DNA from 4 places in the Staphylococcus schleiferi genome. Region 1 is predicted to be linked to each of the others. Evidence: predicted binding sites of a transcription regulator. Region 1 holds the regulator's gene; each other region holds the start of a gene.

The links. The regulator Rex, encoded in region 1, represses fermentation and respiration genes when NADH is low (regulators of the CRP and FNR family bind a similar motif). The targets are predictions, from matches to a motif close to TTGTGAAATATTTCACAA.
Region 2: the regulator Rex is predicted to act here: its motif matches at 1,001-1,018, upstream of arcA (arginine deiminase).
Region 3: the regulator Rex is predicted to act here: its motif matches at 1,432-1,449, upstream of qoxA (cytochrome aa3 quinol oxidase subunit II).
Region 4: the regulator Rex is predicted to act here: its motif matches at 1,267-1,284, upstream of adhE (bifunctional acetaldehyde-CoA/alcohol dehydrogenase).

The regions. Positions count from the first base shown of each region.
Region 1 is NZ_CP094712.1:877,044-879,258, forward strand. It holds gene MUA40_RS03945 (ABC-F family ATP-binding cassette domain-containing protein) at 1-791, opposite strand, end outside; gene MUA40_RS03950 (redox-sensing transcriptional repressor Rex) at 944-1,582, shown strand; gene MUA40_RS03955 (YeeE/YedE family protein) at 1,878-2,215, shown strand, end outside.
Region 2 is NZ_CP094712.1:161,301-163,515, reverse strand. It holds gene MUA40_RS00680 (TetR/AcrR family transcriptional regulator) at 1-66, shown strand, start outside; gene MUA40_RS00675 (arginine repressor) at 171-650, opposite strand; gene arcA (arginine deiminase) at 1,076-2,215, shown strand, end outside.
Region 3 is NZ_CP094712.1:1,810,026-1,812,240, reverse strand. It holds gene qoxB (cytochrome aa3 quinol oxidase subunit I) at 1-105, opposite strand, end outside; gene qoxA (cytochrome aa3 quinol oxidase subunit II) at 108-1,208, opposite strand; gene MUA40_RS08465 (DUF5011 domain-containing protein) at 1,731-2,063, opposite strand.
Region 4 is NZ_CP094712.1:196,369-198,583, forward strand. It holds gene adhE (bifunctional acetaldehyde-CoA/alcohol dehydrogenase) at 1-1,246, opposite strand, end outside; gene MUA40_RS00830 (anion permease) at 1,532-2,215, shown strand, end outside.

The DNA.
Region 1 (2,215 bases):
GCTAAACGTTTTTGATAATAATGATCTCTTAATTCGATAAATTTAGCGTAATTGCCGACATAATGTTTAACTTCTCCCAATGAAACATCGTAAACTTGAGTCACGATTTTATCTAAAAAGAATCGGTCGTGCGAAATAATAACGATAGCGCCTTTGAAATATTTTAAATAATCTTCTAGCCATTCTGTTGTGGCCATATCTAAATGGTTCGTCGGTTCATCTAAAAGAAGCAGATCAGGTTCGCTTAATAACATTTGTGCTAATGATAGGCGTGTTTTTTGTCCCCCACTAAAATCATTAATCGGACGATGATAATCTGCTTCACTAAAATCTAGTCCATTTAAAACAGTTTTAATTTTACTTTCATATTGATAACCTTCAAGCTGTTCAAATTCATTTGAGAGCTTTTCGTATTGATCAATATGCGTTTTATATTCTACTGACTCATACATATCCGCATGAGTTGCAAGCCAATCGGTTTCATCTTTCATACGCTCTGAGATGGATTGAACATGCGCAAACGGTTTGGCCATTTCTTCGAAGACTGTATTTTGGGTATTTAATGTCATTTGTTGTGTCAAATAGCCTAATTTCAAGCCTTTGATTTTAGAGATATGGCCTGAATCATAGTTTTCAACACCAGCGATGATTTTCATCAATGTTGATTTACCCGCACCGTTACGTCCTACAATGCCAATTCGTTCGCCGGTTTTTACTTCAAAGTTGACGTCTTCAAAAATCTCTTCACCATCAAACGATTTGGTGACGTGACTTAATTGCATTAAAATCATATGGCATGCTCCTTTCATTCTTAATTATTGTACAATAAACCCTATATGTATCAAGTACTTAATGTTTTCATAACCATAAAATTAAGTTATAATTATTATCACATACTATGTATATGAGTGCACGCATAAGAAAGACTACGGAGGACTTTAAAATGGGAAAAGAAAGCAATAAAATTCCTAGAGCGACCTTAAAACGTCTCCCTTTATATTACCGATTTGTCAATATTTTAAAGGCTAAAGGTGAAGATCGTGTGAATTCAAAAGCGATAAGTGAAGGCTTAAATATAGATTCTGCAACAATTCGCCGAGATTTTTCATATTTTGGAGAGCTTGGGAAAAAAGGTTATGGTTACAATATTGATAGTCTATTGGAATTCTTCAAATCTGAGTTAAGTGATTCTGATGAAATCAAAATAGGCATTGTTGGCGTAGGGAATTTAGGTAAGGCATTAATCACTTATAACTTTTCAATTCACGATGATATGACCATTACTGAAGCCTTTGATATCAGTGAGGAAATCATTGGTACGCAAGTGGGTGATGTGACGGTAAAATCAATGGACGAGATAAAAAGTACCGTTGAAACTGAAGCGTTAGAAGTCATTATTATTGCTACACCAGGAAGGGTGGCACAAGAAGTGGCCGATGCACTTGTAGATGCAGGTGTGAAAGGAATACTTAATTTTACACCGAAACGTGTGCACGTACCTCAATCTGTACAAGTACATCAAATTGATTTAGGTGTGGAATTACAATCATTATTATTCTTTATGAAAAATTATAATGATTAACCTTTTATGATAATTATCCATACATACAAAAAGATTTGTTTGGATGAACAGCAAATTAAAACATAGCGCTTTGAAGAGAGTATAAATGTCTAATGATGATATTAGATTTTTATACTCTTTTTTTAGTGAGAATAGGACAGGTCTTGGAGCATGGATGTCTAAAAATACAAATGTAATCAAATGAACTTGAGAAAAAGATATATATTTTTATATTTATTTTAGAAATGCACTTGAAAAGTAAGATCTTATTTTCTATAATACCTATAATATTAATCGGATATAGGAGGTAGGAATATTGATCTGGACTGTGATAAGTGGATTGATTGTGGGAAGTTTACTCGGTTTTGTCATGCAACGTACGCGTTTTTGTTTAACGGGTGGCTTTAGAGATATGTACGTTCAAAAAAATAATAAGATGTTTTATGCGTTGCTTATTGCGATTAGCATCCAAGCTATTGGCTTATATGTATTAACTTCATTGGGTGTTATCACGATAGATAATGGTACATTTCCAGTCGTAGGCACGATTGTTGGATCATTTATTTTTGGTATTGGGATTGTTCTTGCAGGCGGTTGTGCCACTGGGACATGGTACCGTGCGGGGGAAGGTTTAATTGGTAGTTGGATAGCACT
Region 2 (2,215 bases), 720 kb from region 1:
GTTAAAAATGATATCGTCAACTTGATATGTGGCATGAGAGCAACGCACATGAAACGTCTGAATTAAAAAATCCAAACAGCCTCTACATCGCTATGTGTGCCCCATTTCATTGAATAATCATGGGGCACGTGACTGCCGTGGCGCGATTCGTTTCTCGTCATATCGACGGATTAATGCGTTAAATTCGCATCTTGGTAAGTTTGATTAAAAAGCTTATAATGGACAAATTTTGAAAGCTCAGCTGACGCCGTAAGAACTAAAATCGTATCATTACCCCCAACTGTTCCAAGCACCTCATTTAACTCCATTTGATCAATATAGTAATTAATGCTCTGCGCAAAACCCGGTGCTGTTTTAATAATTAAGTACGTGTCTTTAATCACGACAGAGGCAATCTCATCTTTATAAAAGTTAATCAATTTCGCTTTGGCATCTTTTTGCGCATTTTCATTATACTTTTGATAACATCGCTCTTGATGCGCGGATGGCATTTTATAAATCTTCAATTCATTTAAATCTCTACTAATTGTCGCTACACTATACCTTATCCCAAAATGTTGTTCTATATAATCCACAATTTCTGCTTTTGAATGAATGTTATGCTCTTTTACAATCATAGATACTAAGTCTAATCTTTTTCTTTTTTTCATGCATTTAAACTCCTTTGCCTCATAATCCCGCTGACAAATAACTGTGTATCTCTACCATAACAAAACATCTCATTAGTAAATGTGAAGTTTCTGACATCTCACATGAACCCTCACTCGCTGTCAAACATTTAAGTGGCTTCATCTTCTTACAAAAAATCAATAAACATCTCTTTTCAAAAGATTGATGATTATACATACACATTTTTGAATAAAGAATAATATTATACATATCTCTTAATTTAATATTAACTTATTATTCATAAATACGCATGTTAAAAGGGTAAAGTATGCATAAGTTATCATTATTGTGTATTGAATAAATCATTTGTATGAGGTTTTAGACATTTATATTGAGAAAACATTCACAACTGGATAACTGAAAGCGTTTTATACTTTGGATGTAATCAAGCAAAGGAGGAATAACAATGGAAAAAGGACCAATCCAAGTGAATAGTGAAATTGGCAGATTAAAAACCGTTTTACTCAAACGACCAGGCAAAGAATTAGAAAATCTTGTACCTGATCATCTCAGCGGCTTATTATTTGACGATATTCCTTATTTGAAAGTCGCGCAAGAAGAGCACGATAAATTTGCGCAAGTTTTAAGAGATGAAGGGGTTGAAGTTGTTTACCTCGAAAAATTAGCCGCCGAAGCCATTGCGGATAAAGCCGTACGCGAACAGTTTATTGATGATATTTTGGCTGAATCTCAAAAAACAGTTCTCGGCCATGAAAAAGAAATTAAAACACTCTTTGAAACATTAAGCGACCAAGACCTTGTAGATAAAATTATGGCGGGTGTGCGTAAAGAAGAAATTCAACTCGAAACCAATCACCTTGTTGAATACATGGATGATAGATACCCATTCTATTTAGACCCTATGCCAAACCTTTATTTCACAAGAGACCCTCAAGCTTCTATTGGACGCGGTATGACAATCAATCGAATGTATTGGAGAGCACGTCGTAGAGAATCTATTTTTATGACCTATATTCTTAAACATCATCCACGTTTCAAAGATGCGGACGTTCCTGTTTGGTTGGATCGAAATTCACCATTCAATATCGAAGGTGGCGACGAATTAATCCTTTCAAAAGAAGTGTTAGCGATCGGTATTTCAGAACGGACTTCGGCACAAGCTATCGAACGTTTGGCACGCCAAATTTTATTCGATGATCAATCGACTTTTACAAAAGTATTGGCAATTGAAATACCAAACAGCCGTAGTTTCATGCATTTAGATACTGTCTTTACAATGATAGACTACGACAAATTTACAATGCATGCGGCGATTTTCAAAGAAGAAAATCATATGAATATCTTTACAATCGAAAAAGATGAAGCGACACATGATATTAAAATCTCTCATTCAAGCCAACTTAAAGCAACATTAGAAGACGCTTTACATGTCGATAACATTGAATTTATTCCTACGGGTAACGGTGACGTAATCGACGGCGCACGCGAACAGTGGAATGACGGTTCAAATACGTTGACAATTCGTCCTGGCGTAGTGGTCACTTATGATCGTAACTACGTTTCAAACCAATTGTTAAGAGATAAA
Region 3 (2,215 bases), 930 kb from region 1:
AGTAATGGCAGCAACAACACCAATAACAAGGAATGGTGCTGCAATTTGAGCCAATGTAATCATCCAGTTACCGTTTACTAAAAGCTCATTCCACGGAAAGTTCAACATTAATGTCCACCTCCACTTTTATGATCTTTATGTGCCTCAGCATCTTTGGCACCTTCATGCATTGATTCCATTTCGTCCATAGTATGCTTTTCATTTTTCATGAATGCACGATTATATGGCTCGTCGTTTTTCAGAATGGCAGCTTTCATACCATGTCGTTCGTAGTTCGCATTTGTAATTTGTGGTTTACGTGCTGGCTTATTCGGTTCACTTAGTACGCCTTTTGTATCATCATAGAAGTTTGGATCTTTTGGTACGTAGTTGAATCGTTTATAAGCATAGAAAATGTATTCTGGATCAGCAGCAGGATCCACAAATGCCATATGTGTGCCACTAAAAGTAAGTTCTTTATTTTTAGTGGTAGGTAAAAGTTGTTTATCAAACGTATCTTGATCAATTTTTTTCTCAGATTGCGCTTCTTTTACCCATTTGTCATATTCACTTTGACTGACAGCTTCTACGTTAAATGTGTGACGAGAGAAGCCTTCACCGTTAAAGTTTGAGTTACGTCCACGATATGTACCTTCTTCGTGAGCTTGGTAAGTCCACTCCATTGTCATGGCAGTCATAGCATATTTTTGACCACCTAATTGAGGAACCCAGAAACTTGTCATTGTGTCCATTGCTTGAAGTTTGAAAGTAATTGGTCGGTTAGTAGGAATTTTAATGTGGTTAACCGTTTCAATTTTTTCATCCGGATAAGCAAAGAACCATTTGTATCCACCACTCACTGCATAAATGACAATTGGGTCATCTTCAGCTTTAGGTGGCTCCTCATATTCATATAAGGCTCTAACAGTTGGAATCATTAATGCAATTAAAATGATCACAGGGATGATGAACCATACTGTCTCAAGAATAACGTTGTGGTGCATTTTTCCTGATTCGCTTGTGTTTTTGTAACGATACTTAAACGTAAATATCGCGAATAGGATAAGTACCACAGCTACAATGGCAACCATAAAGATGATTGAATAAATAATCAAAAACCTTTGGTCGCTGGCCATTGGCCCTTTTGCGTTTAGAACTTCTACATCAGAACAGCCCGCAAGCAAAAACAATGTTCCGAAAGCTAGAAGCAAAGACTTAAATTTTGACACTTTTTTTGACCTCCTAATACTACAATTGTAGGGCTTATACTAATTTTAAAATAATATATGATATTTACAAGTGCCATTTTGAAAAAATAATAAATGAAAAAACATGAAAGCCTTGATATTCAAGGCATGATAGGGCTTCAGGGCATTATTAAAATTATGTGTACATTTTGTGAAAAGTCTCTATTTCTACTTATTTAATTAAGATTTAATTAAGAAAAAGGTAATGTTTATTTTTTCACAAACTTTTCGAGCTATTTTTTTTGGATTTAAAAAAGGGGATTTGAAGAATAGATGTAGGGAAAGTGCTAATTAAAATTTGTGAAAAAAAGTTTAAAATACGAAGTAGTTGATATGAAAAAAAGAGAAAGATTTATAAACACAGTTTTTATGTGTCTATTTTATCTCTCTCTTCTTTATGGGAATGGCATAGCACATCAATATTATTTTTAGTGCATAATAAATTTTGCATTAGGAAAAAGTGTTGATGCTTCCTTTGGTTGGTCGGAACTAATGATACAAATGTTATTTTAAGGGTGCATCTACAACTTTAATCACTCTTGAAGAAGTTTCAATCGCACCGTCTGAATCGGCAACTTGGTATTGAAGTTCGTATGTACCTTGTTTAGATGTATCGATATGACCATTCACTTTAATTTTATCAGTTAAGTCGCCGTCTTCTTTATCAAAAGCGGTCACACCTTCAAGGGGGTTGTATTTTTCGCCCACTTGAATGACCGAGTCTTTTATACCTTTAAAAGAGGGAATCGTGTTTGTTGTAGCCTCTGCATTAAGATGTGGTGTGACAAGTGTTGCTGATACACCGATAGCTGATAATGATTGAAGTAGTTTATTCATAAGATTTTGGCCCTCCGTTCATTGAACTGTTATGGTATTCACATTAAGTATTATACATTCTTCAGAGAATTTTGCTATCCATCTATGGACCTAATTATCATCAATGAGAATATGTTATATTTTTCTAGAATGGCTGTATCAAAATGTACGAT
Region 4 (2,215 bases), 680 kb from region 1:
TATCACCAATACCTCCAGCAGATGATGGTGTATTTACAAGAATACGACAAGCTTTCATTCTAAGACCAAATTTTTCTTGGAGTTGTTCATCTTCAGTATGAATTACAGCTGTATGACCTAAGCCACCTAAATGTAGCATCGCTTCACATAAATCAAAAGCGTGCTCTGTTGAAGTTGCTTTGACCATCGCAAGGACAGGTGAGAGTTTTTCTTTTGATAAAGGATAGTCTTCACCGACACCTTTTAGTTCAGCGATTAACATTTTTGTGCCTTCTGGTACTTTAATTCCGGCCATTTCAGCAATTTTTACAGCTGGACGTCCTACGATGTCAGGGCGTACTGCAGAGCGGTCTTCCTTCATCACAGCTGCTTCTAATTTTTTGAGCTCATTATTTTTCACAAAATAACATTGATGTGCTTCGAATTCTTTTTTAACTTCTTGATAGATGTCTTTATCTACTATTGCAGCTTGTTCTGATGCACAAATCATCCCATTATCAAAAGTTTTAGAACCGATGATATCGTTGACAACACGTTTAATTTTAGCAGATTTTTCAACATAAGCAGGGACGTTACCCGGTCCAACACCTAAAGCAGGTTTACCTGTTGAGTAAGCAGATTTAACCATTCCTGAACCACCTGTTGCTAATACTAATGCGATGCTTTCATGGTTCATTAATTGTTTTGTCGCTTCAACTGATGGATGTTCAATCCATTGAATACAATGTTCTGGTGCGCCGGCACGGATGGCTGCTTCTAAAACAACTTGAGCTGCTGCTTTTGAAGATTGTTGTGCACTTGGGTGGAAAGCGAAGATGATTGGGTTACCTGTTTTAATCGCTATGATTGCTTTGAAGATAGTTGTTGATGTTGGGTTTGTTGTTGGTGTTACCCCACAAATGATGCCGACAGGTTCAGCGACATATGTTAAACCTCTTTGGTCATCTTGATCAATGATACCGACAGTTTGATCATCTTTAATGGAGTTCCAAATATACTCAGATGCATAGAGGTTTTTAATGGCTTTGTCTTCGTATACACCACGTCCTGTTTCTTCACAAGCATGGCGAGCAAGTGCCATATGTTGATCCACCGCAGCCATACTCATTTCATGAACGATGTGATCAATTTCAGCTTGTGATTTTTTTGAGAGTCCTTCAAGGGCAGCTTGGCCGTTTTGAGCGAGCAAATGAATCATTTCAAAAACTTCTGTTTCTTGTTTCTGTTCTTTTACTACTGTAGTCATATTGAATACCTCCCACTATATTGTGAATAATTTCACAATCATTATAGTATACTCTTATAAAAAGGTAAAGGTTTTTCATGTGAAGAAAATAAATTTTTAATAGAAAATAAGTGAATTATTATTATAATATGCATAGAAAAACGTTAGCATATAAGCATTTTTATTCTTAATTTTAAATTTGTTAAAAAACTGTGAATATTTTAAGAGTTTCGATTTATTTATGAGAACGGGCTATGTTACTATTGGTTTATAGTAATCATTTAAAAAAATAAAAGGAAGATGGTTATGGAAAGCAATGTGAAGTATCATAAATTTATTATTCCGATTGTGGTAGGTTTGTTAATTTGGGCATTGACGCCTTTCAAGCCTGACGCAGTGGATCCTCAAGCATGGTATATGTTTGCGATTTTCGTAGCAACGATTATTGCTTGTATTACGCAGCCGATGCCGATTGGCGCTGTTTCAATTATCGGTTTTACACTGATGGTCGCTTGTGGCATTGTTGATATGAAAACGGCTGTGCAAGGGTTTGGTAACAATAGCATTTGGTTGATTGCGATCGCGTTTTTTATTTCAAGAGGTTTTGTGAAAACAGGGCTAGGACAACGGATCGCATTACATTTTGTTAAAATATTTGGTAAGAAAACCCTCGGCTTAGCTTATTCGTTAGTCGGTGTGGATTTGATTTTGGCACCTGCAACACCTAGTAATACTGCACGTGCAGGGGGAATTATGTACCCTATCATTAAATCCTTATCGGAATCATTTGGTTCGTCACCAAAAGATCATACGGAACGTAAAATGGGGGCTTTTCTTATTTTTACAGAGTTCCAAGGTAATTTGATTACAGCAGCAATGTTTTTAACAGCTATGGCGGGTAACCCATTAGCACAAAATCTTGCAGAGAGTACAGCTAAAGTACAAATTACATGGATGAATTGGTTTTTAGCCGCTTTAGTACCGGGTTTG